DNA from 4 places in the Pseudarthrobacter ribosi genome. Region 2 is predicted to be linked to each of the others. Evidence: riboswitches for the same ligand, from Rfam matches in the RefSeq annotation. Region 2 holds a riboswitch; each other region holds the start of a gene.
The links. Region 2 has a riboswitch for cyclic di-AMP ahead of ACZYZ5_RS04585 (C40 family peptidase). Riboswitches for the same ligand answer to the same signal wherever they lie in the genome.

Region 1 (7,035 bases), on a different contig from region 2:
GAGTCAGGGCAGCGTATCTCTGTTACAGCCCGGATCTGGCCTTTCCCGGGGCGTCTGAGCTGATCGCCCGTTTCGCCGACGCTGCAGCTGACGCGGGGGTCCAGCGGCTGGTGCTGTTGTCCGGCCGCGGCGAGGCCGGTGCCCGGGCGGCCGAGGAGTCCGTGCAGCGGTCTGGGCTGGAGTGGACGGTGCTGCGCTGCTCCTGGTTTGCCCAGAATTTCAGTGAGCACTTTCTGCTCGGTCCGGTCCGAAGGGGCAGGCTCCTGCTGCCGGCCAATGGGGGCATAGCCGAGCCCTTCCTGGACCTGGACGACCTCGCTGAGGTTGCCGCCGACACCTTCACCGGCGACCGCCATGTTGGACGGCTGCTGGAGCTGACCGGCCCCCGTCTGCTTACCCTCCGGGATGTCGCGTCTGAACTGTCCGCCGCCACAGGCCGTCCGATCGCGTTCGCGCCCTGCACGGCGGAGGAATTTGCGGACGATCTCGCCCACGACGGGGTCCCTGTCGAAGAAGCGCTGCCATTGGCCGGGCTGTTCACTGAGATCCTCGACGGGCGGAACGCCTCCTTGTCCCCAGACCTCGCCCGTGCCCTGGACCGGAACCCCACCGATTTCAGCACGTATGCGAGGCGCACCGTTGAAACCGGCGTGTGGGACGCGCCGGCCAGTGCGGAACTGCGGTGAACGGGTGGCTGCCCGTGATCGCGGGTACCGGCTCCGCGGTCGCTGGAGGTTTCTACCTCGCCTTCTCCACCGTGGTCATGCCCGCCCTCCGACGGCGGCCGGCGCAGGACGCCATCGCAGCCATGGTGTCCATTAACGAGAAGGCTGTGAGGCCGCCGTTCATGATCCTGTTCTTCGGCACCGCTGCGGCCTGCGGAGCCGTCCTCGCCGTCCAGGCCACGGAACCACTGACCCATTCACCCGTCAGAGTCGCCGGGGCGGCAGCCTACCTGGCAGGGTGGGCATCCACCATGGTCATAAACGTGCCTCTGAACAACCGTCTGTCCAGGACCGGCGGCCGGTCGGACCGGGAGTGGCACGGCTACCAGCAATCCTGGAATCCGGCCAACCACCTCCGCGCTGCCCTCTCCATCGCCGGCGCGATCGGGCTGCTGATCCCCTTCCACCACCCCTGACAGGAGAATGAGACACTCCGGGCGTAGCGCATGCGGGGTACGGAATCCACTGTTGACCCCTCGGCAAGCAGGCCCGCCGAGACTGTATTGCCGGGCCGAGCGGCATGGACGAAATAGGTGCGCGGCTCAGCGCCCACCATCGGTTCGGTTCGGGCCGGTGCCATGCGCGGCTCGGTCCAGGGGCTGACGGGGTTGAACGTTCATCGGCTGAACCCTACGGTGCTGTCATAAACGTTCAATGAACACGTTGGGTGCGACGCGGGGAATGGCCCGAGCTGCGGGCGTCAGGTCCCGGCATCCGGAGCGGCGGATGTCGCCGGGCCGGGAAGGACTCCGCCTTCGAAGTGAAAGCTGAGCAGCTCGGCCCGGAATTTGACCGCGTCGAGGAACCCGGTCAGGGCAAGGTCGGTTCCGGGCGTCTTCCCGGCCAAGCCCCTGAGTGGGCCGCCGGCCGTATCCGTAGCCCGCAGAAGGGTCATCCCGGTGTAGTCCGTAAGCGTGAACGTGCGCACGACTTTGAGCAGTCCCGCCGGCAGGCCGTACGACAAACTTATGCCTCTGCCGGGAACCAGGGAGACCCGAAGGCGGAAGGTCCGCTTACCGCCGGCCGGCGTCCTGTGAGACAACAGCGGCAGGTGCGTTGCACCTGCCACTGTTGTCCGGACTCGATCTGGCTGCTACGCGTTTACGCGTACGAAGGTGGATCCTCCGAGCCAGGAGGCCGGGTGCACGATGGTTTCGTTGACGCCGTTCATGCCACTGCTGATGGCCTGCCCGTCACCGATGTAGATTCCCACGTGTCCCGAGCTGATCATAAGGTCACCGGCCTGAGGGCTTGCTACAGGAGTTCCGTACTGGTGGAACTTTGCGGGGCCGATATCGCCTACCGGCTTACCGATGGACCGAAGGGCTTTTTCCACCAGGATGGTGCAGTCCTGGGTGGCTCCGAGCTGCGCCTGGGCTGAGGCAACGAGGGCGGCACCGACTGCGCTGCCCTGGACTGCGGGTGCTGCCGCCGGAGCAGGTGATGCCTTCGGCGTGATCGATGCGGACGCGGCATTGATGCCCATGCCCGACGGCGGGGTCGCCTGCGGGACAGTCTGGGGAGCCGCCGGGCTGGCCTGGGCCGTTGCCGGGCTCTGTCCCGCCGCAGGGATCAGGATCTGATTCCCGGGGTAAATCACGGAGGAGAGTGAGAGCGCGTTGGCGGATATGACCGCGTTCAGTCCCACTCCGTATCGAGCGGCAATGGCACCGAGAGTGTCACCGGGCGCAATGGTGTGATGGCTGCCCTTAGCGGAAGGTGCGGTGGCTGCCTGTGCCTGGACATTGGGGCTGGCGGAACCGTCCGGGGCGTACGCGCCAGCTTGTGCAGGTGCTCCGATTCCGAAAGCGAGGCCTGATGCGACGGCGACGACGGCGGCCGGTCTGGCCAGGGATGATGCGTGGGCTTTCAGGGAAAACGACAGTCCCTGTAGAGCGGGGGACTGTGTCGGGGTGGCGCGGTGGCGCGCCGGAATGGACATGCGTGACATGGTGAGTGCCTCTCCCATGCCTGCGGGGTGAGCTGTCGGGTTCGGATGGGAGTCACCCGGTCCTGCCCCGTAATGATCGGGAGCCGCAGGACTTAACCCCTAGGTCTTGAAGCCAAGACCGGTAAAAAGTGGGTCCCCCGTCCCTGCCATTTGGATTCTAGAACGGATCCCGATGAGCGGCAGGGCTCGGCATTCTGCACGGGAATGCCCTGACTAAACCAGGGCACCCGTAGAGACTACCCCGGCCACCCGGGCTAAGTCACATTAGGATAACGCCGTTGCCGGCCGTCCCATGATCGATTCACTCCAACCGAGATAGCATCGTGGATCAATGCTGGCTTGGCCAGTGATGCCTGGCCGAGGTTCCGGCGCGCCAGTCGTCCTGTTAGACTTCCTCGACTCTGGGGCGGTGCCTGAAGGGAGACCCGGATGACGCTTACGGACGGGCCGTGGACGCCCGATGATCCGTGGTGGGTGAGGGATAACCTGCGTGAGGCCATCGACCATCTAGTGGAGCAGGGCTACACGGTCAGCGGCGGCCACGGCGAGGACCCGGAGCTCATCGACCCCGGGGGCTCAGCGATCCAGACCTGGCGGGAAGACTATCCCTACGGGGAGCGGATGTCTCGGGAAGAGTACGAGCTGGAAAAATACCGTCTGCAGATCGAACTGCTGAAGTTCCAGTACTGGGGTCAGGACCGCGGCCTGAAAGTCGTTATCGTCTTCGAGGGCCGGGATGCCGCAGGTAAGGGCGGGACAATCCAGCGATTCACCGAGCACCTCGATCCCCGCTACGCCCGGACGGTGGCGCTGAGCAAACCATCGGAGCGGGAACAAGGCCAGTGGTATTTCCAGCGCTATGTCCAGCACCTCCCAACCGCAGGCGAAATCGTGATGTTCGACCGGTCCTGGTACAACCGTGCCAACGTGGAACGGGTCATGGGCTTCTGCACCAACGAGGAGTACGAGACATTTATGGGGCAGGCGCCGCTCTTCGAGAGGATGCTCGCGGACTCCGGAATCCACCTGACCAAGTTCTGGTTCTCCGTCACCCGGCACGAGCAGCGTACCCGCTTCGCGATCCGACAGATCGATCCTGTCCGGCGCTGGAAGCTCTCACCCGTGGATCTTGCTTCCCTGGACCGATGGGAGGACTACACGGAGGCAAAGGAAAAGACTTTCCTGCGCACCGACAGCGACCACGCACCGTGGATCACCATCAAATCGAACGACAAAAAACGAGGGCGGATCAACGCCCTGCGCTTCTTCCTCAACCAGTTCGACTACGACGACAAAGACACAGCGGTCGTGTATAGCCCGGACCCGCTCATCGTACGCCGCGGCCGCGAAGCTGTCGGTGACTGAACGGGCCGCTCCTGGCGGACACGCTCAAGCACGCAGGCGCCGAACCGTCCCGCCGCTGAGGCAGTGACTGTCCTGAGTCCATCGGGTTGGTTCATGAGCCTTCTGACGCCGCGAAGGATGCAGCTCATCTACTTTCGAGCCTCATGAAAGTTGCCGAAGGGTTACGCAGTCCGCAGTCCGGCGGTCCCCCGGTAACGCAGCGCCCGTTCTGTTTCCAACCACAGTTCTCCGGCGGCGTCGGACTTTCGGGAGAGTTGGTCCGGAGGCGCTGAAACTGCTAGGACCGATGCGAGGATTAGTGCCGATGCCGGGGCAACCGGGTGAACTACCGACAACAACGGTTTCTTAGGGAGGCATGCGTCGTCAGCCGAGGAACTGGAAGAACGCCGCCGCGTCCTCGGGACCCGCCCCGGGCGCGCAGGAACAAAAAGAGAACCCCGCAGCGCGGGCGCTGCGGGGTTCCCCTGTGGCTGGATGCCGGTTACTCGGAACCGGGTTTCTGTTCCCGGTCCCGGAGGTTCTTCTTGATCTCGTCGAACTTCTCCTTGATGACCCGTTCCGCCTCCGAGAGGGTTTTTCCCGCGCTGCTCAGGGGATCCTTCTGGAGATAGACGTTCTGACTGACGGGCAGGTCGTACTCGTCCTTGAGGTGCGTGCCGCCGCCCACTCCCTGAAGGGACAGGTACACCATGGCGTCCGTCCGGGCAACGCCGGAGAGTGTTCCGAAGACAACTGTGAAGTCGTTAGATTCAAAGCTCACAGTATGACCGATATGGCTGCGGTCCAGGTCACCGGCTGCTACCGGCTTCTCGGACTGACTTCCGCTGTAGCTCATGAACTTCTCCTAATAGTCGAGGGACACGTACCACTGCAGTCTATCTACGGAGCCCGGCAAGGTCCCGCGGTTCCGCTTCCGGTGAAGCAGTCGCGGAAGCGTTCAGTACCTCCTCTCAGGGTGCTGCCCGCGACCCCCGCATCGTCACCAGCAGCCAGACCGTTCGGGGGGACCGGCCACAGGATCGCCAGCGCAAGAACCGGCACCAGAAAGACGCCGACGTCGGGGAACTGGCGGACGACGACGAACAGGTGGGTGTCGAAGCGGGCGGGGGCGTAGCTGAGGCACAGCCACAGCGCGAACCCGTCGAGGGCGAGTGCCGCGGCGGCCCAGGCCAAGAGAATGCGCCGATGCCCGGCAGGGGCATATCGCCGCCGCACCAGGAAACGCAGCACCAGCCACAGGCTGAGCAGCTCCGCCAGCAGCAGTCCGAGCGCGACGGCCCAGCTGTAGCTCTGCAGCCAGTCCTCGTGCACCACCGCCGGCACCGGCGCCTGGCCGTGGAGAATCCGCAGGAGGTTGGTGTCGATCGCCTTCAGCCGCGACGGGGCAGCCGCGTCATTGCCGTTGATGACCAGGGCGACGCCAAGCCGGGCGGACGGAACCATGGCCAGGTAGGTGTGGCTGTTGCCCCATTCCCCCTGATGCTCCAGGAGAAGGGGCAACGTCCCCTCCGGGACGGGCGGTGCTGCGGGATCGGCGGACTCCACCAGCGGCCGGGCGAACCAGCCCATGGCGTAGTGCTTGGATCCGTCCACCTGCACGCGCGGCTCGAACATCGCCTCGATGCTCTCGGGCTGGAGGATCCGGGCGTCGCCGTCCCGGCCGCCGTCGAGCAGGGCCATCAGTTCGCGGCTCAGGTCCTCGGCCGAGGAGTACATCGTGGACGACGGCATTCCGGTGGTGGGAGCGGGGACGTCGGTCTGGCGCCACCAGGCGCCGAACCACCGCGAGTAGCCGGCAGCCGCGTTGTCTGCGCGGGCATCAGCCCGGGTCGGATGGCTGTCGGCCATCGCCAGGGGTCCGAAGACGTGCTGCTCCAGGTAGTCGCCGAACGGCTGGCCGGAGACGGTCTGCACGAGGAGGCCCGCGGTGTTGAAGTTGGCGCTGGCATACCGGAAGGCCGTGCCCGGTTCGCCGGCCAGCGGGGATTCTGCCAGGGCCCGCACCCCGTCTTCGAGGGCTTCCGGGCCCTGCGCGTCGGAGGCCTCGAAGGCCGTGTCCTTTGAGGCCATGCCGCTCGCCTGATGGAGCAGGTGGCGGACGGTGATGGCTGACGAACGGCTGTCGTCCAGCGTGAACCAGGGCAGGTAGGTCCGCACCGGCTCGTCCAGCCGCAGCCGGCCGGCCTCAACCTGCTGCATCACGGCGATGGCGGTGAGGGTCTTGCTGGTGGAGGCCAGCAGCACCGGCGTCCGCGGGGTCAACGGCCGTCCGGAGTCATCAGCGCGGCCAAAGCCCGCAACGTGCACCCGGACCCCGTCCTTCACGACGGCGACGGCAGCGCCCGGAAGTCCGAGGACCTCGATCTGCTCCTGCAGGAAGGAGTCCAGTTCCGCGTAGGCCTGCTCGGGATTCGCGGGTCCGGTGGCCGGCGCGGCGGAGGGGGCAGGTGCCGGCGGCGTGGCGCCGCCAAGGATTGCCGCGGCCAGGAAGCACAGCAGGAGCCAGCGCGATGATATGGATGTTATCCGCATGCCCGCACCTGCACTTCGGCTGACCGTCTCTTCACGGTATGACCGGGTCAATGGGAACACAATGGCGCGCACAGCGCCAGAGGTGGCTCTGACCGACGCAGCCTTCGTCTGCCGGCATCGTCCGTCGGACTGGGGCTGCCTACGAGGCACATATCCGGAAGGCCGACGGGACATTAGCGACGATTAAATTGGACGCCTCGTTCAACGTCACGGGCACCGAAACGGGCAAGCGACGCTCACGGCCTCGTGCACGCTCTGCGGGGGGCTCACGACGGGGCGGCCGGTGGCTCGATCTTTCGCGGAGTAAGCCTCAGGGATTGTCAGGCCGCGTTCTTCCATGACCGCGCTGAGGCGGGTGGGTAGGGCTCGTTAAGGAAGCCCTGCGCAAGCGGCCGGACCGGCTCGTGGTCGGAGAGGTCAGGGAGGCCGAGAGCCTGGACATGCTCATTGCTCTGAAGTCGG
Region 2 (7,035 bases):
ACGCCGCCAAGGACGCGGATCTCGTCGTCGTAGGCGCCCGCGGGCACGGCGGATTTCCCGGCCTGCACCTGGGATCGGCGGCCACCCAGATCATCACCCATGCACCCTGCCCCGTCCTCGTCGTCCGGCCGAAGGCCTCATAGGGCGCAGGCAGCCGGCGCAACCCTGGTTTGGCCCGGTTAATTGGCCGCCGGGAACTCTTCCGCAACCCGTTGTAAGCGCGCGCGGGGAGGGCCTACGATGTGGCCACGGCCCCACTCCGGGGACCAACTCCGGGACCTGATGACGGAGAATGCCGGGCGACCTTCGGATGCCCGAGCCCCGGCCATCATGCGACCGGAAACACGGGAAGACGGAAAAGACCATGACCAAGTATCTGTTCGAAGCGAACTACGTCGGCGAGGGCATTAAAGGCCTCATGCGCGAGGGGGGAACGAAGCGCCGTGGTGCGCTCGTCGACGCCCTCAAATCTGTCGGCGGCTCCCTCGAAAGTTTCTACTACGCATTCGGGGAGACCGATGTGCTCGGGATCTTCGAGGTCCCGGAGCCCGCCGACGCCGCGGCGCTCTCGCTCATGATCAATTCGACGGGATCCGTGAATGTGCGGCTGAAACCGCTCATGACGCCAGAGGATCTTGACGCAGCGGCAAAGAAAACACCGAGCTACCGGGCACCCGGGCAGTAGGGCACCGAGCCCAGCCGACAGCTTCCGGGTCCGGGCGTGGTCCATGAAGCCACGCTATCGTGCACCTGCGACAATTCCCGGCGCCGCTGAATGCGGGAGAATGTCCCCATGAGCGATGCCGGCGATTTCATAGATCTTGCGCTTCAGCGTGAGTCGTCGTGGAGCCGATCGGAGGAGTCCGAAGCACGTCACGGCGGCGGCCACCGGTATTACGGCGCGTCCGTCGGAGCCGTGCGCGGAACGGTCCGGGATGCCCTCCGCCGCCAGCCGGGGCTGACGCACGATGACGTCACCGCCCTCAGCTCCGAGCTGTGGCAGGTGCCCGTCTACGAACGCCGCCTCGCCGCCGTCGTGCTCCTGCAATCCAGCGTCAGCCTGCTGACGAACACGGACCTGACCCGGATCGAGGGCTTTGTGCGGAGTGCACGGCTGGCCGCCCTCGTCGATCCGCTTGCCATCGACGTTGTTGGTCCCCTCATCGAGGGACTCGACGTCGTCGGCAGGGTGCGCGCGGACAGTGTCCTGGACCGCTGGGCGCGGGATCCTGACGGCTGGCTGCGCCGGGCTGCCCTGCTGTCCCCGCTCCGAGCGTTCCGGGCCGGCGCGGGGGACTGGCCCCGGTTCGTGCGCCATGCCCGTCTGGTGCTGCCGCCGCCGCCCCAGCGGCATCACGAGGACGACGACGGTGCGATCGCCGCCGCGGCGGTCTCGCTGGTGCTCGCCGAGACGGCCAGGCACCGTCCGGACCTGGATTTCTGACCCGGCGAACACGACACTAAGCCAGATCAGTCTACGAAGGTGCGATCAACCCGTCGGCCCAGTCCTGGGTCAAGCGCACGGCCGCGCCTCATTAGGGTTGTGACCCAAGCCCAGCGGAGAGCCGATGCTTGCCAGGCATGTTTAGGGCAGACTGGTGGCGTGAGCGGAGTCCCGTGGGTGTTGCACGTCGATCTCGACCAGTTCATCGCGGCGGTCGAAGTGCTCCGGCGCCCGGAGCTCGCCGGCAGGCCGATCATTGTCGGCGGTCGGGGCGACCCCACGGAACGAGCTGTGGTGTCGACCGCATCCTACGAAGCCAGGGCGTTCGGCGTGGGTTCCGGAATGCCCTTACGCATTGCGGCCCGGAAAGTACCCGACGCTGTGATCCTGCCCGTTGATCACGAGGCTTATCTCGCGGCGTCGGAAACGGTAATGGCTACCCTGCGCGCGCAGCCCGGCGCCACTGTGCAGGTGCTGGGTTGGGATGAAGCCTTTGTAGGCATTGAGACTGCGAATCCGGAAGCCTACGCCCGGCAGGTGCAGGCCGCTGTCCTGGAGCGAACTCAGCTGCATTGCAGCGTGGGCATCGGCGACACCCTGGTCCGGGCCAAGGTCGCCACCGGTTTCGGCAAGCCGGCCGGCGTCTTCCGTCTCACTGCCGGTAACTGGCTCGATGTCATGGGCAGTCGGCCCACCATGGACCTGTGGGGCATCGGAACCAAAGTGTCGGGCCGGCTGGCTAAACTCGGCATCATCACCGTCGCCGAGCTCGCCGCGTCCGACCCCCAAGACCTGGTCCCGGAGTTCGGCCCCAGGATGGGTCCTTGGTACGCGGAGCTCGGACGCGGGGACGGCTCCAGTGTTGTGGACGACACCCCGTGGGTTGCCCGCGGGCATAGCAGGGAGACCACCTTCCAGCGGGATCTGACCGAGACCGCTCAGGTGGACGACGCGGTAAGGGAGCTGACAGCGCGTGTCCTCGAGGATGTTGTCGCCGAAGGACGGCCCGTGGTCGGGCTGACCCTCAAGGTTCGGTACGCGCCGTTCTTCACCAAGACCCACGCGAAGAAGATTCCCGAGACATTCGACCGGAATGAAATCCTCGCGCGGGCCCTGGACCTCGCAGCCGGAATTGAAGCGGGCCGTCCGATCCGACTCCTAGGCCTGCGGGCCGAAATGGCAATGCCCGACGATGCCCGAAAGGGACATACGCCCACGCGCGGCGGTTGGTGACGGCGTCGCTCGCCTGCTACGTCGCCTCCGTCGTGATTGGGGACCCCCGCTGGACGGTCCGCGCCCGGGGGGGAAACGTCCAGACGAAACAGCTCGTAAACGACGTGCTCGGCCGGGGCTGATAGAAGGGCGGTGATACGTGCTTCGGGGGTCCGTGGCCATCGCCACCAACGAATCCCTCTCCGGTTGGACCAAATTAGGAGAACACGGCGATGCCGTAGACCGCGAAGACCACGAGATGGGCTGCACCGTGCATGGCCGTGACCTTCTTGGAAGCGAGCGTTGTCACCGACAGCATCAACGTGACGCCGAGGAGCAGCAGGTTGACCGGGGACTCGCCGAGCACAACGGCCTGACCGGTGAGGGCGCCGATGATGAGGACCGCGGGAATGGTCAGGCCGACCGTGGAGACGAGGGCGCCATGACATAGATTGCTGACGCGCTGAATCTCGCCCTGCAGCGCTGCGCGCACTGAGGTGATCGACTCGGGCAGGAACACAATCATGGCGATCAGAATGCCGGAAAGCGCCACCGGCGCACCGACGCGGTCGAGTCCGTCGTCCAGGAGCGTGGCCATGTCGTGCGAGAGCAGCACGATGGGCAGCACCGTCACGATGAGAAACGCGATCCGCAGCAACACCTCGGTCCGGTGTTCGGCGATGACCTGGGTGATGCTGCTTTGCTTGGCGGCCTGGCTGTCAGGTAGGTCCCGGCCGGCGGCGAAGCGCGGATCGACCTCCCGGAAGTCGCCGGCCTGCCTGCCCATCTGCCGGTAGAGGAAGAAGGCATAGAGGGCGAGGGTCAGCACGATGATGGGGACCACCTGCCCCGACGTGTAGGAGCCATCCCGCCCGATCAGGGCCGGCAGGGCGAAAGCCAACGAGACCAGAACAACGAGCATGGCGAGATACGAGGACGTGCCGGTGCGGTTGTGGCCCAGATTGCCGTGCTTGATCGCTCCGACGAGCACAGAGAGCCCGATCACCGCATTAAGAATAATCATCGATACGGCCATCACCGAGTCCCGGGCGATGGTCGTGTGTTCCCCGGGACCGAGCATGACGGCGGAAATGAGCACCACCTCGATCAGCACAATGGAGAGTGTGAGGACCAGGGAGCCGTAGGGATCACCCAGCCGGCGGGCGAGATGTTCGGCCTCATGGACCACCCCGAAGGCGCAGACCAGAACGACCCCGACGATGAGCACGAGTGCAGTAATCAGTAGCCAGGTAGGAACGGGTGCCTCAAGCAGGGGCCCGGCAACCACCAACCCGACGACGGCACCCCAACCGACCACGAGCCGCGAGATGGCGACGGGCGAGAAAATGGATCCTGCAGTAGAGGAAACCACGGGTTGAACCCCATTCCACGGGGCCGTCCCCGTGTCTATCGAAACGAACGGGCCGTCCCGTCCGACGCGCTGGTGTCACACTCTGCGGATCATGCTACTGCAGGGCCGCCACGACCCCCGGGCGGACCCGCAAAATACAGGCATGGAAATCAACGAACCCAGCACCGTCGCCGAGCACATCACTCCACCGCCAGGCAGCGTCCTTTATCGGAACGACTCGCTGCGAGTTTGGCTGCGCCCGGACCTAGAGCCGGACATGGCTCGCAGGGACGATTCAGCTCCGCCTTCTGCCGATCGGGCCCACGCCACTCCGGATGGGCCCGTTCAACGAGTCGAGCTCAGCAGCGACAACACTGGAGACGAACCGGTCCGGTGACAAGGCACGCACGATGCATACAATGCTCCTATTTGTCAGGGCGCTCCCGGGGTGGGCGCAATGAACCTTGACCGTTCCGGGAGTATTCCCCGTCATCAAAGTTGAAACTCCAGTCTGAGTCATTTTCTTCCTCATTCTTGGTCGCTCGGAACAAGGACAGGCTATGGGGAAAAGCGGCCTCATGCGCCGGGTACACAGCACCGAAACAGGGCAAGGAACCCGGGTGCGGCGGCGAAATAGGAGCTTGCCGGATCGGGCACTGTGACACACAGCCGTGGCCGTTCCAATAATTCTTCCGCGATCTCCATTGGCGTCATCAAATGACGTCTGCAACAAAGTCAAAATACCGCGTAGATACGGAATCAGAGGTTTACCCGGGCCCCTGCCGGAATGGGATGGGCCTAGCTTCCCGGCCGGCGTTCCACCACGGCATAGGCCTTTTCATCGAAGAACTCCCAGTCGGTAATCACCATAAAGCCGAGGGCGTCCACGCGGTCGTTCAGGACATGCACATCGAACCCTCCGTCGCGGGGCTCGGCGTCCCAGGTGGAGACGCGGACCTCACCGTTTTCCAGCACCAGCAGTTCGGTGTTGACATTGAAGTCCTCCGGCGGCTGACTGCTCAGCTGGCAGATGGCGACACAGTGCCTGGCGACATCGGGACTTTTCATTTCGAGCCTCCGCTTCGGGGAACGGTGATGGCATCATCCTATGCCTGGGGCCGGTTCCGACGGGGTTCATAGCACGCCGGTAAGCACAGCCCAACCGGAGCTCGATGTGACACTCCGTAATCATTCCGTTACCGTTGTTAGGTGCCTGTTGTTTCCGAGACGGGCTCTCCCCAGCCGATTGCCTAACTCTGCCGCGGCCCGGGGGTAACTCGCAGCAACGTCCGGCAGAGACGGGGAAACCAATTTTGACCCGCTGTTCTCCAGGGGTCTTGGGGTGAAGCCGCACGGCCCGTCATGATCGGGCCAGCGTGCGGCCGGGTGCCTCCCATCCGAATCCGACAGCTCACCTCGCAGGCATTGGGAGAGGCTTCTTAAATGACTTTCAGCAATACCCGTGCGCCCAAACGCGCCGATCTTCGCAGCAAACGCCGCACCGCCGGCACCATTGGCCGCCAGGCCGCAGTGCTTGTAGCCGCTTCCGGAATGGTGCTCAGCAGCGCCATGGCCGCGAATGCAGCCGATGCACCGACCGAGCGGGACTCCGCTCCTGCGTCGGCCGTTGACGTCAAGGGCCAGGTCTCCGCGCCGGTTCTGGCGGACTCGACCGTCCAGATCACTTTCGAGCGTCCGGCTGTTGAGACCACACCGGCGCCCGTCGTCGAGGCGCCCAAGCCCGTGGCCGCTCCGAAAGCCCCGGCAGCACCGGCACCCGCCCCGGCCGCCGCCCCCGCCCCCGCCAAGGCAGCCGTGAACGTCCAGGCCGCACCCGCCGCTGCCCCCGCCGCTGCCCCGGCAGCCGGAGGAGCCAATGCCACCATGCTGGCCGTAGCATACGGCCAGATCGGCATCACGCAGGACTGCACCGCGGTAGTGGAGAAGGCCCTGAATGCTGCCGGAATCCCGGTGGGCAACATCGGCCCGCAGGCCTTCCTGAAGTACGGCAAGGTCGTCGCCTCCCCCCTGCCCGGCGACATCATCGTCCAGTCCGGCCACGTCGCCATCTACGCAGGCAACGGCCAGGCGATCAGCGGCGGCATGAACGGCGTCAACGCCACCATGACGCACCCGCTCTCCTGGCTGACCGCCACCGGCTCCGTGACGTTCGTCCGCGCCGGCTAGCAGCACCGCCAGCAGCACATCGAAGGCCGGTCGATCGGTTGCCTTGGGGGCAGCAGATCACCGGCCTTCTGCGTGCCCGGCGTCCGGCTCCACTGAATACCGCAGCAGTACCACGCCGTTACCGAACGTGCGGCTCTCCTGCAGCCGGAGCGGAGTCACCGCATCCGTCTCCTGGAACAGGGCCTTGCCCCGTCCGATCAGGACCGGGTGCACATAGATCCGGTACTCATCGATCAGCCCGAGCCGCCGGAACGACCCCGCCAGATCGGCGCCGCCGAGCGCCAGATCGCCGCCGGGCTGTTCCTTGAGCCTGGCCACCTCTTCCGCGACCACGTCGTGCACCACCTCGGTATCCCAGCCGGCCGACGTCAGGGTCCTGGAATAGACAATTTTGGGAATGTCCCGCCAGATCCCCGCGAACTCGACCATCGGGGCAGGGCTTGAGGGGTCTTGGTCTGCCGTCGGCCAGAAATCGGCCATCAGCTCATAGGTGATGCGGCCGTCCAGGAAAGCGCCCATAGTCCGGAGCTCGTCGTTGAAATGTCGGTGCAGTTCATCATCGACCAGATGCCAGCTCAGATCCTGCTCCGGACCCTCAAAGAATCCGTCAAGGGATACCTGCATCATAAAGATGACCTTGCGCATGACGGGCTCCTTCTGTTCGCTGCCGACTGGGGTTCCAGCGTACGCCGCACCCTTCAGCCGCGGCAGGGGAACCGGACCGCGCCGGCCGCGGCCCCCGGGATTAGACTGGAGGAGTTGCCTTTCACGGTGGCTCCGCTGCACGGCGTGCTGCGGGAACTCCGGTTCCAGCATTGGGAGCCGGCCGGCTGATCCCGGG
Region 3 (7,035 bases), on a different contig from region 2:
GTGGGCGGAGCCAACCCCTACCTCACCCTCTTCGCCCGCGCTGGCATTCGCCGCGAACAGGTGGACAAAGACGTCCTGGCGCACCGGATCCTCGAACTCCCGACGGCGCGCGGCTGCACCTACGTCCTGGGCCGGGACGATTTCGGCTGGGCGCTCAGGCTGGGCAAGGATGCCGGCGAGGCGTTCCGGGTGCTTGGAAGGCTCGGCGTGGACCGCGGTGAAATCACCCTGCTGGAGGAGCAGGTGCTGCACACGCTCGCCGAGGCCGCCATCCCGATGGACCCGCGGCAGCTCAAGGAGGAACTCGGCGAATCCGTGCGAAACCTCGGCGAGGAAGGCAAGAAGAAGGGCGCCACGACCACGCTGCCCACGGCCCTGGGCATCCTGCAGTCCCAGGGACGGATCCGCCGCGTCCCGGCCAACGGCCGGCTGGACCAGCAGCGCTACGCCTACGAACTGTGGAACCTGCCGCCCAGCCCGCTCGACGACGACCAGGCCCGCATCGAACTGGTCCGCCGCTACCTGGGCTGGACCGGAGGGGCCACCTTCAAACAGTCACAGTGGTTCACGGCTTTCACGGTGGCGCAGAGCAAGGCGGCGCTGGCCGCCGTCGGCGCGGTCGAGGTTCCCACCGGCGACGGGGAGATGCTGTGGATGCTGCCCGACGACGTCGAACAACTCGCCGCCTTCCAGGAGCCGGACGAAGAACAGATCCAACTGCTCGCCGGAACGGATTCGATCGCGCTGCTGCGGCGCAATGCCGCCGATCTGCTGGCCGAGGAGGACCAGCACACGAATACCCTGGGTTCGCTGGCGCTGCAGGCGGACCTCCCGGACCATCCCATTTTCGACCGGGGCCGGATCATCGGGCTGTGGCAATACGATCCCGGCCAGCAACGGATCGTGCCCTGGGTGTTCCACGGCCCCACACCGGCGGTGAACCGGCGGATCGCCGAAGTCGAGGACTGGATCCGCGAGGACCTCGGCGACTTCCGGGCCTTCAGCCTCGACTCACCGGCCACCCGGCAGAAGCGGATCGACAACCTGGCGGCCGCCGCAACAGGCTCCGCCGCTGTCAGCTAGCGCCGGAAGCCCCAGGCCCGGGGAGCAGCGGTGGCGGGGGCTCAGGCGCCGCGGTGTCCGGCGAAGAAGTCCTGCAGCAGCGTCGCGCATTCCTGTTCCCTGATGCCGCCATACACTTCCACCCAGTGGTTGAGCCGGCGCTCGCGGAGGATGTCGAACACGGAGCCGGCGGCCCCGGCCTTCTCGTCCCAGGCGCCGAACACCACCCGTGGAATCCGTGCCAGCACCACCGCCCCGGCGCACATGGCGCAGGGCTCCAGCGTCACCACCAGGGTGCAGTCCGCCAGCCGCCAGCCGTCACCGGCGCTTCCGCCCCGGGCGCTGAGTTCCTGCAGTCGTGCCGCAGCCTCGCGGATGGCCACCATCTCCGCGTGCGCCGTCGGGTCCCCGAGCGCCTCACGCTCGTTGCGCCCGCTGCCGAGCACCGTGCCGTCGGGGCCGATAACGACGGCGCCGATCGGCACGTCCGCCGTGGACAGTGCGGCACGCGCTTCGGTGAGGGCAAGGCCCATCCATGCGGCATGGCGGGGCTCGGGGGAAGTCATGGCTCAATGATAGTTTCGGTACTAAGCAAGCTGTGCAGCAAAGCTGCCGACGACAACAATCGGGAGATGCCGTGAAAACCGGGCCGGAGAGCTGGATAACGCAGCATTGGGGCAAATGGGTGGTGCCCTACGCCGCGCTGTGGGTCACCATGCTGATCGGGGGCGTCGTGGTGGTGATCCTGGCGCTGGTGAGCGCGGAGGTCTATGACGACGTGGTGGATGACGCCGGCCTCGCCAACCTGGACCAGCCCGCTCTGGCGTTCATGGAACAGCTCCGCAGCCCCGGCCTGGATTCGTTCGTTACGGGCTTCACTAACATCGGCGGCGGGATCGGGATGCCCATCCTGGCCAGCATCCTCACCGCATGGCTCATCTGGGCCAGCCGGACCTGGCGGCCACTGATCCTGATCGGGGGTGCCGCAGCGGTTTCCGTGACCGCCACAACATTTGGCAAGACCCTGATCGGAAGGACCCGCCCGGACCACTCCGACGCCGTCCCGCCCTACGAAAACTCGCCGTCGTTTCCCAGCGGCCACACGCTCAACACCACAGTGGTAATCGGGCTGGTGGTGTATTTGGCATGCCTGCAGATCCAACGGACCTCCGCCCGGATCGGCCTGATCGCGGCGGGTGCGGTCTTCATCATCGCTATGGGCCTCAGCCGGGTCTACCTGGGCCACCACTGGATGACGGACGTGATGGTCGGGTGGGCCATAGGCCTGGCCTGGGTGGGGATGGTGATCCTGGCCCACCGGCTCTTCCATGTGATCCGGCATCGGGAGCACGCCGGCCCCGCGCCCACGTTCGACCACCCAGCGCACTTGCACGACGGCGCCGCTGGCGGCAGTGCCCCGGAGGGCAAGGACGACGTCGGCGCCCGCGGTCCCACGGGCGGGCCACCAGCCGCCGGGTGATAGTTTTGACCCATGCGCACTCTCGTTGTGGACCACCCGCTGGTCGCCCATAAGCTCACCGTTCTGCGGGACAAGAACACCCCGTCCCCGGTCTTCCGCCAGCTCACCGAGGAACTCGTCACGCTCCTGGCGTACGAGGCCACCCGCGAGGTCCGCACCGAACCGGTGACCATCGAGACCCCGGTCAGCACCACCATCGGCACCGCCTTCACCAAGCCCACCCCACTGGTCGTCCCCATCCTCCGTGCCGGGCTCGGCATGCTTGAGGGTATGACCAAGCTGGTTCCCACGGCGGAGGTCGGATTCCTGGGCATGGCCCGCGATGAAGAGACCCTGGACATCATTACCTACGCGGAGCGTCTGCCCGAGGACCTCACCGACCGTCAGATCTTCGTCCTGGATCCCATGCTCGCGACCGGCGGCACGCTGCGCGAGGCCATCAAGTTCCTGTTCAAGCGCGGCGCTTCCGACATCACCTGCATCTGCCTGCTGGCCGCTCCGGAAGGCCTCGCGAAGCTCGAAGAAGAGCTCGCCGATGCCAACGTGACGATTGTGCTGGCCTCGATCGACGAGAAGCTCAACGAGAAGTCCTACATCGTGCCGGGCCTGGGCGACGCGGGAGACCGTCTCTACGGCGTGGCCGGCTGAGCCAGCCGCGCGGGGCCGGACTTGGCTCCGCGGCCGGTTCAACCGGCCCCCGAGCCAGGCTCCCCGCAAGGGAGCCTGGTCTACCGGAATGTACCGCCCGGTACTAGCCTGAGCCCCATGGACTGGAAACTAGAGCTTGTTTTTGTGCCCGTGGCTGATGTGGACCGCGCGAAGGATTTCTACGTCAACAAGGTGGGCTTCAATGCCGACTTCGACGAGCGGCCCATGGACGGCATCCGATTCGTCCAGCTGACCCCGCCGGGTTCCGGCTGCTCGATCGCCATCGGCGAGGGCCTCTCGGACGCCCCGCCGGGCACCGCCCCCAGCCTGCAGCTCGTGGTCAGCGACATCCAGGCTGCCCACCGGCAACTCAAGGACCGCGGCGTGGACGTCAGCGACGTCGACGTGCAGGACTGGGGGCATTTCGTCTACTTTGCCGACCCCGACGGCAACAAATGGGCGGTGCAGTACATCCCCAACCGTCCTAACGGCTAGGCAGGCGGCCTGGCTGTCAGGTGTTTAGTACCAGTTCTTGGCGTAGTGGAAGTTCAGGGCGCCACACGGTGAGCCGTAACGATCCTGGATGTACTCCAGTCCCCAATTGATCTGGGTCCGGTAGTTTGTCCGGTAGTCGGCGCCCGCGCTGGCCATCTTCTCGGCCGGCAGGGACTGGACCACGCCGTAGGCGCCGCTGCTCGGGTTCGTGGCTGTCGTTTCCCAGTCCGATTCCTTGGTCCAAAGCTTCATCAGACAGGGCATCTGGCTCGGGGCCCAGCCATAGGAGCCCAGCTGGCCGGCCGCGTACGCCTGGGCACCGGCAGGATCATCGATGGCAACGGGGGCCGGCGCCGGCGCCGGGGCGGGAGCCGGGGCAGGCTCTGGTGCCGGGGCGGGAGCGGGGGCCGGGGCCGGTGCTTCGGCAGGCGCCACCGCGGCCGGCTGGGCAGGGGCATCGCCGCTGCGGGTGACGGCCTGGTTCTCGACGCGGACACGTTCAAAATCAAGGTGCGTCAGCGGATCCGCGGTGGCGGCTGCCTGCTTGGAACTGCCCGCATCGGCATTGCGGGCCGCCGTCTCGGAGGCCTGGCCGGCCGCGCCGGCCCCCACGATTACCGCGCAGGCGGCAACAACAACGGCCGCCCGGCGGCCGGTCGAGCCGGCGTGGTGGGCCAGCCGGGCCAGGGCTGATGCGGGCTTGGTCGATTCGCCGCGGTGGCGTGACAGCTCGGAGTTAGTGGAGTTTGCGGCGCCGTCAGGGCGCGTTTGTGGCTTGGATTCAGTCATGAATGCCTCTCAACGCCTGCGGAGTTAGCTGTCGGGTTCGGATGAGGTCACCCGGCCGCACGGAATCTCACGTGTCGGCTTCACCCCAAGGGCGCAATGTGCAGAAATGCCCGGGAACTCTGGGTTCCCCGCCTCTGCCTGTCCAGCGGAATCCGGGAGGCGGCAGAGCTTGGCGTACATCCGGATATACGGCCTTATTGGTGGCCGCACCCTAAAAACCGTACAGGAGTTGGATGGCTAAGTCACATTTAGGTAACGGAAATCCCGACGGCGGCGGGGCGGCTTGCTCCCTGACCAGCGACGATGGCTGGTTCAGGCTGCGGGAAAAGCCTCCGGCAGCCGAACGGTGAACTCGGTGCGGCCGGGCATCGAGGTCACACTGACGGTCCCGCCATGGGCCTCGACAATCGACTGCACGATCGACAGTCCCAGCCCGCTGGTTCCCTCGGCGGAAGCGCTCGTCGCGGGGGCAGTGGTAGTGGCGGCAAGTCCGGCGGCTGCCTCGGGCGACCTCGGCGGGTGCAGCGGACGCCGTGGAAGGGACCCCCTGCCGGTTGCCGGCGTCGCGAGCGCTACCGGGTTCTTGCGGGAAGCGTCCGCGCGCGTAAAGCGGGCGAAGACGCGGTCCACGAACTCGGGGGCAATTCCGGGGCCGTCGTCCGTCACGGTCACCACGGCATATCCGTCCGCGGACCGGTTCACACCGGTCACCACCGTCGTGCCGGGGCCGGTGTGTTTGCGCGCGTTGGAGAGCAGGTTGGCCAGCACCTGGTGCAGTTGGGTCGCGTCACCGCAGACCACCACGGGCTCTTCCGGTAGCTCCAGGTGCCAGACCCGGTCCGGGGCCATGACCTTCTCGTCGCTGACCGTCTCGATGGCCAACTGGGTGAGATCCACCTCGCTGAGCTTGAGCGGCTGGCCCTCATCCAGCCGGGCAAGCAGGAGCAGGTCCTCCACTAAAGTGGTCATGCGTTCGGACTGGCTCTGCACCCGGGCCAGGGACTTCTGGCCGTCAGGGGTGAACTGTTCGGTCATGCGCATTAGTTCGGTGTAGCCGCGGATGGCGGTCAGGGGCGTGCGCAGCTCATGCGAGGCATCCGCGACGAACTGGCGGACCTTCATCTCGCTCGTCTGCCGGGCTTCCAGTGCATTGGAGACGTTGTCCAGCATCATGTTCAGGGCGTGGCCAACACTGCCCACTTCGGTGCCCGGATGCGCTGCGGACGCCGGCACGCGCACCGCAAGTCCCACTTCTCCGGCGTCGAGCGGCAGCCGGGAGACCTGCGTCGCGACCTCGGAGAGCTGATCGAGCGGTTTCATGGTCCGGCGGATCAGCGCCGTCCCGGCCAGTCCGATGATCAGGAGTCCGCCCGTGGACACGAGCACCATGGTCCAGACCATGGTGGCCAGCGTGTTCTGCTTCTCTGCGAGCGGCAGGCCGGTCACGATCACGTCGCCGCCCGGGGTCTCGGCGGCCACCAGGCGGTAGGCCCCGGCGGACAGGGTCCGGTCCACCGGCTCGCTCCACGGAGTGAGTTGCAGGAGCTCCTGGTCGTCTTCGTCGGTGAGGGACTCCCGGGTGGCATCCTCGGCGAGGAAACCGGCGCTGCGGACCGAATTGTCATCGATTCGAGCATTCAGGGTGCCAATGGCCTGTCCCCGCGCCTCAAGGGGATCGGAACGGCCGGAGCGGCCAAAGTCGCGGGCACGGAGCGCTGCCTGATCCAGCTGGGTGTCGAGCTGTTTGGTCAGGAAGAAGTCCATCGAGGCGTAGCTGACAATGCCGACGGCCCCGCAAATCGCAACCAGCAGGGCCATGGCGACGAGGACAAGCCGGGTGCGCAGGTGCCAGGTGGACGGGTTGCGCCAGTTGAGCCCGGAGGACCGGATCTCGGCGGGGCGTTCCGGCACCGATCAGTCCGCCGGTTTCAGGACATAGCCGGCGCCGCGCACCGTGTGGATCATGGGCGGGTGGCTGGCGTCGACCTTCTTCCGGAGATACGAAATGTAGAGTTCCACGATGTTGGCCTGCCCGCCGAAGTCGTAGTCCCAGACCCGGTCCAGGATCTGGGCCTTGCTGACGACCCGTTTCGGGTTCTCCATGAGGTAGCGCAGCAGCTCGAACTGGGTGGCCGTGAGGTGCAGTTCCTCGCCCGCGCGCCGGACCTCCCTGGTGTCGATGTTCAGGACAAGGTCCCCGACGACGAGTTCGGCGGTATCCATCGCAGCCACCCCGGACCGCTGGACCAGCCGGTGCAGCCGCAGCAGCACCTCCTCCATGCTGAACGGCTTGGTCACGTAGTCATCCCCGCCCGCTGCCAGCCCGGTAATGCGGTCTTGGACGGCGTCCTTTGCGGTCAGGAACAAGGCGGGGACCTCCGGCGCGAAGGCGCGGATCCTGCCCAGCAGTTCAACGCCGTCGAATCCGGGAAGCATCACGTCGAGCACTAGCACGTCGGGGCGGAAATCTTTGGCAAGCTTCACCGCTTGGGGGCCGTCGGCGGCGACGGCAACGGACCATCCCGCCATGCGTAGCCCCATGCTCATGAGCTCGGAGAGGC
Region 4 (7,035 bases), on a different contig from region 2:
CATCGCACTGGCCGCCACGGGACTGGTCCTCACCGTCACCGTCCCGGCCACGGGCCCCGTGATGGCCACGGACGCCGGGTCAGCCGCCGGATCCATCTCTGCCGCAGTCCAGCCGGACGTCACCGCTGCCGAGGCCAAAATTGATTTCAACCGCACCGCCGTCACCACCCAGAGTGACCCGGACGGCAAGCTCAAGCAGCTGTTGAGCGCCCAGTCGGTCGACTCCATCACCCGCGCAGCCTCGTCGGGCAGCCTCGGGGCGCCCCTGGGCGAACTGAAGACGGCGTCGCCCTTCGGATACCGCGTCAGCCCGATCACCGGCGGCTCCGGGGAGTTCCACCGCGGCCAGGACTATTCTGCCCAGTGCGGCACTGCCGTCCTTGCGGCCGCCAGCGGCACGGTGACCTTCACGGGATGGCATCCCTACGGCGGCGGAAACCGTGTGGTGATCGACCACGGCAACGGCCTGGAGACCACCTACAACCACTTGTCCTCCGCCAGCGTCAAGGTGGGCCAGCAGGTCTCCCGCGGCGCTGCCGTGGCGATGAGCGGCACCACTGGCGCCTCCACGGGCTGCCACCTTCACTTCGAGGTCATGGTCAACGGCGAAGTCGTCGACCCGACCGGCTGGCTCTAACAGAGCTGATGGGACACTCTCGCATTCTTATGACACGCCGTGATCTGAATGTGACATTGTGCCCCAACTGCTGTACCGTATGACCTACGCCAACTTTTCCGAAGTTGGCGCTCTTGAGTGGATTGCCTAGCTCTGCCACCGCTCAAGGTCCGTTCGCATGACATCGTCTGGCAGGGGCGGGGGAACCAATTTTGGCCTTCGAAAGAAGGCCTTGGGGTTAAGTCGCAAAGCTTCCCAGGAAGCAGCGCGGCCGGGTGACTCCCATCCGAATCCGACAGCTCACCTCGTAGGCATTGGGAGAGGCTACTTTCGTGTCTTCACGCCACAATGCTGCGCGTCACCGCGCTTGCGCGGCTCTTACGAGCCCGCTGAAATCCAACCTCCGCAGTGCCCTTTCTGGCGCCCGGAATGGATCTCACGCCGCCGTCTCAATCTCTGCTGAGTCCGGCCCGCAGGCCATGCACCTGCAAGCAGTTCCCGCTTTTGGCGCGTCTTCGCAGTACACCCTTCGCTAAGTAACCCATTTCGGGGCGATCCGGCGTACCCCCAAGATGCCGGAGCGTCCTCAGCCTGCGCCCAAAAAGCGCGGACCCAGGATCACGAAAGAGAGAACTTAATGACTACTCGTGCAAACGCACGGCACCGCGCCGAGGTCACCAAGACCAACTCGCTGGCCGTCATTGCCAAGGCCGTCGGCGACAACGCCGGTGGCGTGGGTCGCCAGGCCGCAGTTATCGCTGCAGCCTCCGGCCTCGTCCTGACCAGCGGTATCGCAGCCAACGCTGCTGAGGCCAACGTTCAGCGCGAGTCCACCTCCGCTTCCACCCTCGAAGTCCAGTCGGCCGCCCCGGCGACCATCTCGGCTGCTTCGACCATCGCCATCTCCTTCGAGAAGCCGGCCGTCACCACCACGCCGGCTCCCGTCGTGGAGGCCCCGAAGCCCGTTGTGAAGGTCCAGGAGACCCCCGCAGCTGCCAACACGGCTAAGACCGCCAGCACCAAGGTCGCCGCCGCCGCAGCCCCGGCTGCCAGCACCGCGGCTCCGGCTGCCAGCACCGCGGCTCCGGCCGTCGCCAGCGGCATGGGCGCCACGATCGCCGCTGCCGCCTACGCCCAGCTCGGCGTCGGCCAGGACTGCACCCGCCTTGCTACGAACTCGCTGGCTGCTGCGGGCATCAACTACCACGGCTGGCCGGCAGGTTACCTGTCCCTCGGCCGCACCGTGAGCGCCGCCGCGGCACTGCCGGGCGACCTCGCCTACTACCAGAACGGCGGATCGGGCATGGCCCACATCGCTGTTTACGTCGGCAACGGCCGAGCCGTCCACGGCGGCTGGAACGGTGGAACCACTTCCCTGCAGAGCGTCAACGTCGGCTCCGGCCCCGTCTTCATCCGCGTCGGCGGCTAAGTAAGAACTGTTCGCAACGCAAAGGACCCCTGCCATTCGGCAGGGGTCCTTTGCGTTGCCAGGACGTGAACTTCAGCGGACACGGGCCGGGCGGGCAAAAAAAGATTCGGTGAATTGGCATGTCCATGTTTACTCTTGTTTTGTCGATCCATAGCCCGACCATGCAGAGGGCAGCCGGCCCTCGTGCCCCTGGCGGGTGCGGCCGTGAAGAGGTATGCGGATGCGCACACTCGTTCTGAATGCTGGATATGAACCGCTGGCGGTTGTGACCTTCCGCCGGGCGCTCGTCCTTGTGCTGACTGGAAAGGCCAGCGTTGTGGCGGAAGGCGACGATCCCGTCGTCGGGCCGCAGGACGTCCTGGGTCGGCCCTCGGTGATTCTCTTGCATCGCTACATCAGGCCCCGGTACAACACCGTGACGGCGGTGAGCCGCCGCGGGGTGCTCCGCCGGGACGGACACCGCTGCGGGTATTGCGGCAAAGCCGCCCACACCATCGATCATGTCCAGCCCAAATCCAGGGGTGGTGCGGATTCCTGGGAAAACCTCGTCGCGGCCTGCCTGCGGTGCAACAACGCCAAAGGCGACCACACCCCCGGGGAAATGGGGTGGAAACTCAACTTCAGCCCCGCGCCGCCCAAGGGCACGACCTGGCAGATCAAGGAGCTGGAGAAGCCGACGCCGGCCTGGGACCCGTTCCTGTTGCCGGAATCCGCTGCCTGATACGGTGTGCCCCGGCCGCTGCGCCAGGACGCGACCTATAGCCAGCTAGGCTGGGCCGGTGGACTTCGACGCTGTCATTCTTGCTGGGGGCCGGTCGTCCCGGCTGGGCGGCGTGCCCAAATCCGGTCTGATGCACGACGGCGCCACCCTCCTGGAGCGCGCCCTGCAGGCCGCGAGCGGCGCGGCCGCCGTGGCCGTCGTCGGGCCCGACCCGGGAACCCTGCCCGCGGGAGTGCTGAGCTGCCGGGAGGAGCCGGCCTTCGCCGGCCCCGCCGCAGCCGTCGCCGCCGGGGTCTCCGCCCTGGAAAAGCACCGCAGCCGGGACCCCCGCCTCCCTGCCGCGGCACCGATGACCCTGGTCCTCGCCGTTGACATGCCCGGGGCGGGCGCCGCCATCGCAGCGCTGCTGGCAGCCGCCGCGGAGGCCCCTCCGGGCGACGGACTGATGGCCGTGTCTGCTGACGGGCGCCGGCAGCCCCTGGTCGGCCTTTATAGCACGGATGCGCTACAACGGTGTGTGGCCGACGCCAGGCAGCGCGGCACGCTCGAAAACGCCTCGATATTCGCCCTTCTTGCTAGGCTGGAGGTGCGGGAGGTCAGCGTCCCCCGGGGGTCTACGGATGATGTGGATACTTGGGACGATGCCTCCGCACTGGGGGTGACCGGTCCGGCTGACGGCCATGGCTTCCACAGCCATCACCGCGACAGCCATAACCCAGGCCTCCGGCCCGGGTTCCCCCCGCTGAACTCGACTTTGGAGGCAAACGGTGAAAAGCCAGGATGAAACACTCGAAGACTGGTGCCGTGCCTTGCTTCAGGCCCTCGAACTGGAAGACGTCGAGGTTGACGTCAACGAGGTCCTGGCCCTCGCCGGGGTGGCGGCGCACTCCGTGGTGCGCCCCGCCGCGCCGTTGACAACCTTCATTGCCGGATTTGCGGCAGGGCTGGCCTCTGGCTCCGGCCAGGCAACGGATGCCGTCTCGATGCAGGCCGCGATGGGCGTTGCCCGGAAATTGGCCAAGGACTACGCAGCCAGCGAAGCCTCCGGAGCATGACGCCTGCACCCCCTCACGGCAGTACAGCTGCCGCGGCGGATGAGCCTGCGCCTCATCGGCACCTCGCGCACACCTGGCAGGAAGCCCGGCAGCTTGCCTTCGATTGCGCGACCCCCATTCCCGCCGCACCCGTGGCCCTTCGCGACGCGCTGGGGCGGAAACTCGCCGCCGATGTGGCGGCGCTCGTGGACATGCCGCACTACGCCTCCTCCGCCATGGACGGCTGGGCCGTCAACGGCAGCGGACCGTGGATCCTCGCGGAACCCGGCCAGCGGCTGGCGCCCCACCAGGCCAGCCCGATCGTCACGGGCGGGCTGATTCCTCCCGGAGCGAAGGCTGTGCTGCGCAGCGAAAGCGGCACGATCGCCGCCGACGAGGACGGGCTGCCGGTCCTGCAGCTCGGCGGCGGAGCGAAGCCCGGCGAGCCGCGAAACGGCGAGCATACCCGGAAAGCCGCGGAAGAAGCCGCCGCCGGAGAAGTGCTGATCAAGGGCGGCACCCTGCTCAACCCCGCCCACCTGGCCCTCGCGGCCCTCGCCGGTCACGACACCCTGCCGGTCCTGGGCAAGGCCGTCGTCCGGCTGGTGTTCACCGGCTCGGAAGTGATCACGGCCGGGATCCCCCGGCCGGGGGAGGTGCGCGACACCTTCGGCCCCCAGCTTGCCGGCGTCGTGGAAATGCTCGGCGGGATCTGTGCCGGCGAAACGAAAATCGGCGACAGCTACGCTGAATGGCTGACCGCGCTCGAGGACACCGACCCGGAGGCCGAACCCGGGGGAGCCGACGAACCGCGGATGCCCGTCCGGTCCGGCGCTGAACGGTTGCCCGCCGACGTCGTCATCACCACGGGCGGCACCGGCCGGTCCGGGACGGACCACCTGCGCCGCTCGGTCGCCGAACTCGGCGGACGGTTGCTGATCGACGGCATCGCGATGCGTCCTGGCCATCCCGCCGTGCTGGCCGAACTGCCGGACGGCAGGTTCATCATCGGGCTGCCGGGCAACCCGCTCGCGGCCATGATGGCACTGTCAACCATCGGCGCCCCGCTCCTGGCGGCGCTGGGGCACCGGCCCCCGCCGCCCGTCACCGAGGTGCCCTGCGGCTCCATGATCGACCCTGACCCCGGCCGGACCCGGCTGATGCCCTTCCGGCTCCTCTACGGCATGGCGTCTCCGGCGCAGCACACCGGGCCGGGAATGATGCGCGGCCTGGCCGCGGCCGACGGCGTCCTGGTGGTCCCTCCGCATGGAGTCCAGCTGGGGGAAACAGTCCCGGCCTTCACCCTGCCCTGGGGCACGCCCCTCCCGGAGCTGGCGGGACCCAAAGACAAGCCCGCCCCCAAACGGCCCGCCCGGAAGCCCGCCGGTACCGGCGGGCCCGTGGACTGGAGCGAACTGCTGGGGTAGCGCCCGGTCTGAAACCCGCGCTGGCCACCCGGCCCAGCGCTTGTCATGATGGAGTTATGTTGGTTAGGAGTACCTGATGGGCCGCGTTACTCAGCGCCGCAAGGTGCACAAATATGTCCTGGACGGATCCCCCCAGGCCCTTGAATTCCCGGTCCGGCACCGGGAGGACGTCCTCGCCGTGGAGGAGCCGCTCGAGATCCGGATCGGCAGCCTGTCCTTCTCCGTCACCATGCGGACTCCGGGGAACGACTTTGACCTCGTGGCGGGCTTCCTTGTCTCCGAAGGCGTCATCTGGAGCCCCGACCAGCTCGTCTCGCTCCGGTTCTGCGCCGGGGAAGACGAGGACGGCGTCCAGACGTTCAACGTGGTGGAAGCCCAGCTGAGGCCCGACGTCGTCCGCCCGGACACCGGCCGGAACGTGTTCACCTCCAGCTCGTGCGGCATCTGCGGCACGGATTCGATCGAGGCCGTGCACAAGTCCTCGCATTTCAGCCCCGCCGATGATCCCCTGACGGTGCCTGTGGCCACGCTCGCGGCCCTGCCGGACCGGCTGCGGGAAGCCCAGGCGGTCTTCGACATCACCGGCGGCGTGCACGCCGCCGGCCTGTTCCGGACCTCCGAGGACGGCTCCGCTGAACTGCTGTGCCTGCGTGAGGACGTGGGGCGCCACAACGCTGTGGACAAGGTCATCGGCTGGGCCCTCCGCGAGGGCATGCTCCCGCTGCGCGGAACCGTGCTCCAGGTCTCCGGCCGGGCATCCTTCGAACTGGTGCAGAAGGCCGCCCTGGCCGGCATTCCCGTCCTCGCCGCAGTCAGCGCGCCGTCGAGCCTGGCGGTCGAACTGGCCGAGGCCAGCGGCATGACGCTGGCCGGCTTCAGCCGCGGCACATCCCTGAACGTTTACGCGGGAGTCCGCCGCGTGAGCGTGCCCGTAGGCTTGGCGGACAGCGTCCGCTGACAGCCTCTTGGCTGGGGGCCAGCGGCGAAGTAAGTTTTATCCATCGATTGGATGCATTTCAGCGTCATCCACGCAGCGCTAAGAGGATCACATTGCACGACGACCGCCGTCTCACGGAAGTCCGGCTGGACCGCTTTGTTCGCGAACGCATCGTCCCAGCGGTCTATCCGCGCAGCGTGCCGCTCAGCCTGAGCAGCTGGGATGTCCCGGACGAACCGGTCCCGGTCCTGGAGGCCCTCCGGAAGCAGTTCACGCCGCAGGAGCACGGAGCGGCCTGGGGCCGGCCGTGGAGCACCAAGTGGCTGCGGCTGCAGGGGCAGGTCCCGGACGCCTGGGGCACTGCAGCGGACACGTCGGTGGAAGTCATTGTGGATCTGGGCTTCAGCAGTGACCTCCCCGGGTTTCAATGCGAAGGAATCGCCTGGCGGCCGGACGGGACGATCGTCAAGGCCATCTCCCCGCGGAACCAGTACATCCCCCTGAAGCTGCTGGGCAGCGGGATGGCCGTCGACTTCTACGTCGAGGCGGCCGCCAACCCCGACCTGTCGCAGGGGTGGACGTTCGCGGCGACCCCCTACGGAGACAAGGCAACCTCCGGCAACGAGCCGAAGTACCGGCTGGGCCGGATGGTCATCGCAGAACTCAACCAGACCGTCTGGGAGCTGCAGCAGGACATCTGGACCCTCAGCGGCCTGATGCACGAACTGCCGATGGAACTGCCCCGCCGCCACGAAATCCTGCGCGCGCTGGAACGGATGCTCGACGTGATGGATCCCGACGACGTCCCCGGGACTGCGGCAGCGGGGCGCGAGGCCCTGACCGGCGTCCTGGCCCGGCCGGCGTACGCCTC

Region 1: it holds a riboswitch for cyclic di-AMP, as region 2 does, so the genes downstream of both, ACZYZ5_RS05500 (LysM peptidoglycan-binding domain-containing protein) here and ACZYZ5_RS04585 (C40 family peptidase) in region 2, are expected to answer to the same signal.
Region 3: it holds a riboswitch for cyclic di-AMP, as region 2 does, so the genes downstream of both, ACZYZ5_RS12860 (aggregation-promoting factor C-terminal-like domain-containing protein) here and ACZYZ5_RS04585 (C40 family peptidase) in region 2, are expected to answer to the same signal.
Region 4: it holds a riboswitch for cyclic di-AMP, as region 2 does, so the genes downstream of both, ACZYZ5_RS06225 (NlpC/P60 family protein) here and ACZYZ5_RS04585 (C40 family peptidase) in region 2, are expected to answer to the same signal.

Annotation. Positions count from the first base shown of each region.
Region 1 covers NZ_JBVAYZ010000004.1:81,878-88,912, reverse strand. Annotated here, with positions in the region: gene ACZYZ5_RS05515 (NAD(P)H-binding protein) at 1-686, shown strand, start outside; gene ACZYZ5_RS05510 (anthrone oxygenase family protein) at 683-1,141, shown strand; gene ACZYZ5_RS05505 (hypothetical protein) at 1,426-1,689, opposite strand; gene ACZYZ5_RS05500 (LysM peptidoglycan-binding domain-containing protein) at 1,819-2,694, opposite strand; cyclic di-AMP (ydaO/yuaA leader) riboswitch at 2,679-2,849, opposite strand; gene ppk2 (polyphosphate kinase 2) at 3,106-4,041, shown strand; gene ACZYZ5_RS05490 (hypothetical protein) at 4,523-4,876, opposite strand; gene ACZYZ5_RS05485 (serine hydrolase domain-containing protein) at 4,921-6,573, opposite strand; partial or broken gene ACZYZ5_RS05480 (ATPase, T2SS/T4P/T4SS family) at 6,939-7,035, shown strand, end outside.
Region 2 covers NZ_JBVAYZ010000003.1:199,572-206,606, forward strand. Annotated here, with positions in the region: gene ACZYZ5_RS04555 (universal stress protein) at 1-143, shown strand, start outside; gene ACZYZ5_RS04560 (GYD domain-containing protein) at 365-685, shown strand; gene ACZYZ5_RS04565 (DNA alkylation repair protein) at 794-1,444, shown strand; gene ACZYZ5_RS04570 (DNA polymerase IV) at 1,604-2,677, shown strand; gene ACZYZ5_RS04575 (calcium:cation antiporter) at 2,874-4,028, opposite strand; gene ACZYZ5_RS04580 (hypothetical protein) at 4,806-5,075, opposite strand; cyclic di-AMP (ydaO/yuaA leader) riboswitch at 5,245-5,446, shown strand; gene ACZYZ5_RS04585 (C40 family peptidase) at 5,451-6,194, shown strand; gene ACZYZ5_RS04590 (dihydrofolate reductase family protein) at 6,252-6,839, opposite strand.
Region 3 covers NZ_JBVAYZ010000011.1:100,293-107,327, forward strand. Annotated here, with positions in the region: gene ACZYZ5_RS12835 (DNA glycosylase AlkZ-like family protein) at 1-1,083, shown strand, start outside; gene ACZYZ5_RS12840 (nucleoside deaminase) at 1,125-1,628, opposite strand; gene ACZYZ5_RS12845 (phosphatase PAP2 family protein) at 1,700-2,542, shown strand; gene upp (uracil phosphoribosyltransferase) at 2,555-3,190, shown strand; gene ACZYZ5_RS12855 (glyoxalase superfamily protein) at 3,308-3,685, shown strand; gene ACZYZ5_RS12860 (aggregation-promoting factor C-terminal-like domain-containing protein) at 3,710-4,474, opposite strand; cyclic di-AMP (ydaO/yuaA leader) riboswitch at 4,476-4,632, opposite strand; gene ACZYZ5_RS12865 (sensor histidine kinase) at 4,787-6,385, opposite strand; gene ACZYZ5_RS12870 (response regulator transcription factor) at 6,389-7,035, opposite strand, start outside.
Region 4 covers NZ_JBVAYZ010000004.1:240,288-247,322, reverse strand. Annotated here, with positions in the region: gene ACZYZ5_RS06230 (M23 family metallopeptidase) at 1-637, shown strand, start outside; cyclic di-AMP (ydaO/yuaA leader) riboswitch at 786-944, shown strand; gene ACZYZ5_RS06225 (NlpC/P60 family protein) at 1,254-2,045, shown strand; gene ACZYZ5_RS06220 (HNH endonuclease) at 2,266-2,766, shown strand; gene mobA (molybdenum cofactor guanylyltransferase) at 2,825-3,550, shown strand; gene ACZYZ5_RS06210 (DUF6457 domain-containing protein) at 3,534-3,821, shown strand; gene ACZYZ5_RS06205 (molybdopterin-binding protein) at 3,818-5,227, shown strand; gene fdhD (formate dehydrogenase accessory sulfurtransferase FdhD) at 5,304-6,185, shown strand; gene ACZYZ5_RS06195 (alpha-mannosidase) at 6,278-7,035, shown strand, end outside.